2 regions of the Alkalihalobacterium sp. TH-98 genome follow, and region 1 is predicted to be linked to the other one. Evidence: a T-box and tRNA genes for the amino acid it is inferred to sense, from the RefSeq annotation. Region 1 holds a T-box; the other holds one or more tRNA genes.
The links. A T-box is a leader RNA that pairs with one kind of tRNA and senses whether it is charged. The one in region 1 lies ahead of pheS (phenylalanine--tRNA ligase subunit alpha), so its partner is inferred to be a tRNA-Phe.

Region 1 (3,411 bases):
ACCAGGCAGCATTTTTTCCTCGCCGCTAGCCATGGCGTCTGTAATTGTTGCCTCGACTTGGTCTTCACTGCTCCCTTGAACATTTGCTAAAATAGCACCTCTTAAATTAAAGCTCATCGCTAAGCACTCCTTCACTAAGTAGATATTAAATCTTTCCTAGTTTGTGAAATTTTTTAGGGATTATGTATAATTTGGAGGGTATAATTATAAAAAAGAGAGGAAGTTCAAAAAGTCCGGGAAAAATAACTGAGAAAGTTGATCTTCGACTAAGGGCCCCACGTCCTGTGGGAACGTCGAAGTCACCACATCCTGTGGAAGCTCGTTGGTTTGCTTCTGCGGTCCTTGGAAAATAAGATCACTTTTCCGTCGTGCGGATTATGCTTACGAAGATACAAGCTTGTGCTCACGTATTAAAAGCATACGCTGTGCTCCTCAAAGCTACACCGCCTTGAACTTCTTGGTTCTTTTTGTCCTCCTTTTTGAACGATATAGCAGTTTGCATTTTGATATAGATGAGGAGTTTGTAATGAATCGTATTGAATCAGCTAAAAACCCAAAAGTAAAACAGTGGAAAAAGTTACATACAAAAAAAGGGCGCGATACCGATCATCAATTTTTGATTGAAGGAAGGCATTTAATAGAAGAAGCTCGGAAATCTGGTTTTGATCCTATAGAATTGATCATTTCTGAAGAGTACGATGTTCCAAAAAACTGGTCGGATTGGCAAGTGCCAATTACTTACGTTACGGATCGTGTCATGGTGGAGTTAAGTGAAACAAAATCTCCACAAGGAGTTATCGCAATCTGTCAGCAATTTGAACATCATTTTGTTCCAAGTCAAGGGCGATATTTATTAATAGATGCCGTTCAAGACCCAGGAAATGTTGGAACGATCATCCGCACAGCAGATGCTGCTGGAGTTGATGGAATTGTTTTAGGAGATGGATCAGTCGATCTTTATAATGGAAAAGTCATTCGTTCCACCCAAGGTTCCTTGTTTCATTTGCCGATTGTAAAAGGTAATTTATTGGAGTGGATTGAAAAACTAAAATCATTGGATATCCCTGTTTATGGAACAGCTCTTGAAAATGGACAAGACTACAATGAAATAGAGTCACCATCTTCATTTGCTTTAATGGTTGGGAATGAAGGAGAAGGGGTTTCAAAAGACCTTTTAAAAGAAACGAATGCTAATTTATATGTACCGATCTATGGCAAGGCGGAGTCGTTAAATGTCGCGATTGCTACGGCCATTTTACTTTATGGATTACGAAAAAAATAAATGGACTTGCACTGTGTGTTATTTTTTTCTATACTTTAATAAGTTTGATATTACATATTTTAATATTGCCAAAAGCGTTGAAGGAGAGTAGTAGGCTGTCAATCACCATCTAGGGAGGAAATGTCTTAGACTGAAAGCATTTCTATGGATGAAACAGGTGAATTCACTCTTGAGCTAGCACCGGAACATAGGATGGTTAACTTGTCTTATTAAGGTGTTATCGGTTTAAACCGTTATCTAATGAAGTGAGCAGTAGATATTCTATTGCTAATAAGGGTGGTACCACGAGCCATCGTCCCTTAGTTTGGGGCGATGGCTCTATTTATTTTTAGGGAACATTCCAATTTGTAATTAAAAGAGGGAGGAAATATACATGAAAGATCGTTTAGAAGGTCTCAAAAATGAAGCGCTTGAAAAAGTAGTACAAGCTGACTCTTTAAAAGCTTTACAAGACATTCGTGTTGCATACTTAGGAAAGAAAGGTCCGATTACTGAAGTATTACGAGGAATGGGACAGCTATCAGCTGAAGAACGCCCTCTCATCGGACAAATGGCTAATGATGTTCGAGCAGCGATTACTGAAAAGCTAGAAGAAAAAGAAACGCAATTAGAGGCACAAGAAGTAGAAAGAAAATTAGCAGAGGAAAGTATTGATGTTACACTTCCAGGCCGACCAGTAGTAAAAGGAGCTCGTCATCCGTTAACTTCCGTTGTTGAACATGTTGAAGATGTGTTTATTGGAATGGGGTTTGAAGTCGCTGAAGGTCCTGAAGTAGAAACGGATTACTATAACTTTGAAGCGCTGAACTTACCGAAAGACCATCCAGCACGTGATATGCAAGATTCTTTTTACATTACAAATGAACTTTTACTACGTACGCATACTTCTCCTGTACAAGCTCGTACGATGGAAAAGTACAAAGGACAAGGGCCAGTTAAAATCATTTGTCCAGGAAAAGTATTCAGACGTGATGACGATGATGCGACGCACTCCCACCAATTCATGCAAATTGAAGGACTTTACATCGATGAAAACGTCCGTATGAGTGATTTAAAGGGGATGCTAGATACATTTGCAAAACAATATTTCGGTGAAGATCGCACGATTCGTCTTCGACCGAGTTTCTTCCCGTTTACAGAGCCTTCAGTTGAAGTTGATGTCTCTTGTGGGATTTGCGGTGGAAAAGGCTGTCGAGTATGTAAGCAAACAGGTTGGATTGAAGTACTTGGAGCTGGGATGGTTCACCCCCGTGTACTTGAAATGGGTGGATTTGATCCGAAAAAGTATAGCGGATTTGCATTCGGTATGGGTGTGGAACGCCTAGCAATGTTAAAGTACGGTATTGATGATATTCGTCATTTCTATACAAATGACTTACGTTTCTTAGAACAGTTTAAACAGGTATAAGAGGAGGAGAGAATATGTTAGTTTCTTATAAGTGGCTTCAAGAATATATCGATGTGGCTGATTTAACGCCGAAAGAAATAGCGGATAAGTTGACTAAAGGCGGTATTGAAGTAGACATCATTCATTCCCTGAAAAAAGGAATGAGCGGAGTGGTGGTTGGACATGTAGTGGAATGTACTCAACACCCAAATGCAGATAAATTACGAGTGTGTAAAGTAGATGTAGGTGCAGAAGAACATTTACAAATTGTTTGTGGTGCAGCCAATGTCGGTGCCGACCAGAAAGTAGCTGTAGCAACAGTTGGTGCTGTATTACCAGGGAACTTTAAAATTAAAAAAGCGAAACTTCGTGGTGAATTATCACAAGGGATGATTTGTTCACTTCAAGAGTTAGGAATTGAAGGAAAGTTAATTCCAAAGGAATTTGCTGAAGGGATTTATAATTTTCCGGCAAATGTTGAACCTGGTCAAGATGCACTTGAAGTTCTTAATTTAACAGATGAGGTTTTAGAATTAGATTTAACGCCAAATCGTTCAGACTGTTTAAGTATGTTAGGTGTTGCCTATGAGATGGCTGCATTGTTAGGTCGCGAGGTAAAACACCCAACAATCACTGAAAGTTCAAGCAGCGAAAAAGCATCTGACTATATAACGGTACAAGTGGAAGCATCCGAAGACAACCCGTATTACGGAGCTAAAATTATTAAAAATGTAAAAATCGG
Region 2 (3,411 bases), on a different contig from region 1:
AAGAAGAGCGTAAAGGTGCAAATAAAATTGGAACAACAAAAAAAGGTATCGGACCTGCTTATATGGATAAGGCAGCGCGTATCGGTATCCGAATTGCAGATTTACTCGATCGTGAAGAATTTGAGCAAAAAGTGGAACGTAATTTAGAAGAGAAAAACCGTATGTTTGAGAAGTACTATGAAGTCGAAGGATTTAAAAAAGAAGACTTCCTGGATGAGTACTATGAATATGGACAACAAATTGCGCATTATGTTTGTGATACATCTGTTGTTTTAAACAATGCATTAGATGATGGTCGTCGTGTACTTTTTGAAGGTGCACAAGGAGTTATGCTTGATATTGACCAAGGTACATATCCTTTTGTTACTTCTTCTAACCCAATTGCTGGTGGGGTTACAATCGGTTCTGGTGTAGGTCCATCAAAAATTCATCATGTAGTAGGAGTTTCAAAAGCGTATACAACACGTGTAGGTGATGGTCCATTCCCAACGGAACTTCATGATGAAATTGGTCATCAAATTCGTGAAGTAGGTAATGAATATGGAACGACAACAGGTCGACCGCGCCGTGTCGGTTGGTTTGACAGTGTTGTCGTACGACATGCCCGTCGCGTAAGTGGTCTTACGGACTTATCACTGAATTCAATTGATGTTCTAACAGGAATTAAAACGTTAAAAATTTGTACAGCCTATAAATATAAAGGTGAAATTATTGACGAATTTCCAGCTAGCTTAAAAGTTCTAGCGGAATGTGAGCCTGTATATGAAGAGTTACCAGGATGGGAAGAAGATATTACAGGTGTTCGTTCATTAGACGAACTACCTCCTAATGCGCGTCATTATATTGAACGTGTATCTCAATTAACAGGTATTCCTTTAGCAATCTTCTCAGTAGGTCCAGATCGTAATCAAACAAACTTAATTCGTGGTGTGTTTGTTTAAATTTTATAACTTTAGGCAAGAATAAGTAAAAGCTTGTTCTTGCCTTTATTTTTATAAATAAATCGGCTCTACAGCAATCAAAATATGAAAATAGCCTTTGAAGATAACTGCCATTGGCTAGCTTTTTAGCGAAGACAGAGGTGTAGTTGTCTTATACTTAATTCCTAAAATTGTTTACTACGTCAGTCGAGTCTACTTCTTTACCGAGAATTTATAATTGTAAACGAACAAAAAAGACTTGAAAATGAACGAGTTTTACAGTATTCTATTAAAGGTTGTTCAAGTGCTTGTCCAAGTAATAAAAAAAGAAAAAACTTTTTTTAAAAAACTACTTGAAAACGATAAATACTTATGTTAATATAATTCTTGTCGTTAAGAAACATTAACAAATATGAGAGCCATTAGCTCAGTTGGTAGAGCAACGAGCATAGGCATCTTCGAACTACTACGAGTTGTTTCGACGCATCAATCTTCAAAGAAATACTGGTAGAGGAAGAAACATCAATTTGAATAATCATCCTTAATCTAGGAGCCATTAGCTCAGTTGGTAGAGCATCTGACTTTTAATCAGAGGGTCGAAGGTTCGAGTCCTTCATGGCTCACCACTTTAAATTAAAGTGGCCCGTTGGTCAAGCGGTTAAGACACCGCCCTTTCACGGCGGTAACACGGGTTCGAATCCCGTACGGGTCACCAATTACATTGAAAATTAAATATTATTATGGTCCCGTGGTGTAGCGGTTAACATGCCTGCCTGTCACGCAGGAGATCGCGGGTTCGATTCCCGTCGGGACCGCCATAATAAAAAGTTTGGTGATGATGGCAAAGAGGTCACACCCGTTCCCATGCCGAACACGGAAGTTAAGCTCTTTAGCGCCGATGGTAGTTGGGGGCTTCCCCCTGTGAGAGTAGGACGTCGCCAAGCTTTTTATTTTTAGGCTCGGTAGCTCAGTCGGTAGAGCAATGGACTGAAAATCCATGTGTCGGCGGTTCGATTCCGTCCCGAGCCACCATTTACTTTAGTAAGTTGCTAATACCTTAAATATGTATGCCGGTGTAGCTCAATTGGTAGAGCAACTGACTTGTAATCAGTAGGTTGGGGGTTCAAGTCCTCTCGCCGGCACCATTTATTTTATTCTTCGGAATAAATATTAAAGATTTACCATAATCATATATATCGAGTAACGACAAATACACCGTTTAGATGGTGTTTTTTTTTTGCCTTTAACAGGAGAAATAGAAAAGACCACCTTCCTTTAGGAAAAGCTATTTCGTGTAGGATTATTACATAAACATTTCATTTTCAATTATCTGACACATTTTAAATCGCTTTATGTTAAAATGATAAAAGTTGTCTAAGTTTGTCTAATAGAGCAACTTTGGATGTAAGAGAGTTTTAGGAGGATCTTATGAATCTGTTTAAATCGACAAGTGCCGATGAAAGTAATAGGTTTAGGCACAGTAATTTACTAGAAAAATGTAAGAGCTTTGTACATAATTCCATACATAATGTAAAACTTGCGACTAGTGTAGCAGCATGTTCAGCTTTATTGTTAACAGCGCCTGCAGTGCTAGCTAATGAAAATAGCGATAGTTCATTACAAACGATCTATCACGTGTATGTAGATGGTGAAAGAATTGGTTCTATTAATGATACGGAAGACTATCAAAGACTAGTGGATCAAAAGATTAACCAATACACTAAACAATATGAATCATTTAATCTAATGATTGGCCAAGATGTTAAGCTTATTCCAGAACGAGTATTCCAAGCAAGAACAAAAACAGAAGAAACGGTGGAAAAACTAGATGAGCTTTTAACCATAAAAGCTGAAGCTGTAGCGATGCGTTTTGACGATGAGACCGTTTTATTCGTTGAAGAACAAGAAACAGCAGAACAGGTCTTACGGGATTTTAAATTACAGTATGTATCAGAAGATGAGTTAGTGTCTTATGAAGAGGATAAAGAAGATGTAGAGCACTCGGTAGAACCAAGTGTAGGAGAAACAGAAATTCAGGAGATTTCTTTATCATCGGAAGTAGAGTACGAATACAGCCTAGCTCGTCCAAGTGATATTTTATCAAAAAACGAAGCGATTAAAATGCTAAAACTCGGTACGCTAACTGAGGAAACGTATTCCGTTGATGTAGGGGATGTTCTTGGGTCCATTGCGAGTAAGCATAACTTATCAACGAACGAGTTACTAGAGCTAAATCCTGATATCACTGAGGATACACTTCTACAAATTGGGCAAAAAGTCAATGTAACAGCCTATAAACCTACTATTACTGTTCTAGTCGAGAAGGTAACAAAAGTCGAAGAAGAAATTACTTTCCAAACAGAAACGAAAGAAGATTCGTCGATGTGGAAAGGCGATACGAAAATTGTGCAAGAAGGAAAACCAGGAAAACGGATTGTAAGCTATGAAATCGTAGAGCGAAATGGTCAAACGGTTAAGCGAAAAATCCGTG

Region 2: it has a tRNA-Phe gene. The T-box ahead of pheS (phenylalanine--tRNA ligase subunit alpha) is inferred to sense a tRNA for this amino acid. The anticodon was not compared.

The regions. Positions count from the first base shown of each region.
Region 1 covers NZ_JBYCKM010000054.1:2,680-6,090, reverse strand. The annotation lists gene sspI (small acid-soluble spore protein SspI) at 1-117, opposite strand, end outside; gene AC2VNP_RS20685 (TrmH family RNA methyltransferase) at 527-1,282, shown strand; T-box leader at 1,351-1,585, shown strand; gene pheS (phenylalanine--tRNA ligase subunit alpha) at 1,656-2,690, shown strand; gene pheT (phenylalanine--tRNA ligase subunit beta) at 2,705-3,411, shown strand, end outside.
Region 2 covers NZ_JBYCKM010000028.1:11,076-14,486, reverse strand. The annotation lists gene AC2VNP_RS11230 (adenylosuccinate synthase) at 1-941, shown strand, start outside; tRNA gene AC2VNP_RS11225 (tRNA-Lys) at 1,471-1,546, shown strand; tRNA gene AC2VNP_RS11220 (tRNA-Glu) at 1,561-1,635, shown strand; tRNA gene AC2VNP_RS11215 (tRNA-Asp) at 1,663-1,738, shown strand; rRNA gene rrf (5S ribosomal RNA) at 1,749-1,864, shown strand; tRNA gene AC2VNP_RS11205 (tRNA-Phe) at 1,877-1,952, shown strand; tRNA gene AC2VNP_RS11200 (tRNA-Thr) at 1,990-2,065, shown strand; gene AC2VNP_RS11195 (peptidoglycan DD-metalloendopeptidase family protein) at 2,349-3,411, shown strand, end outside.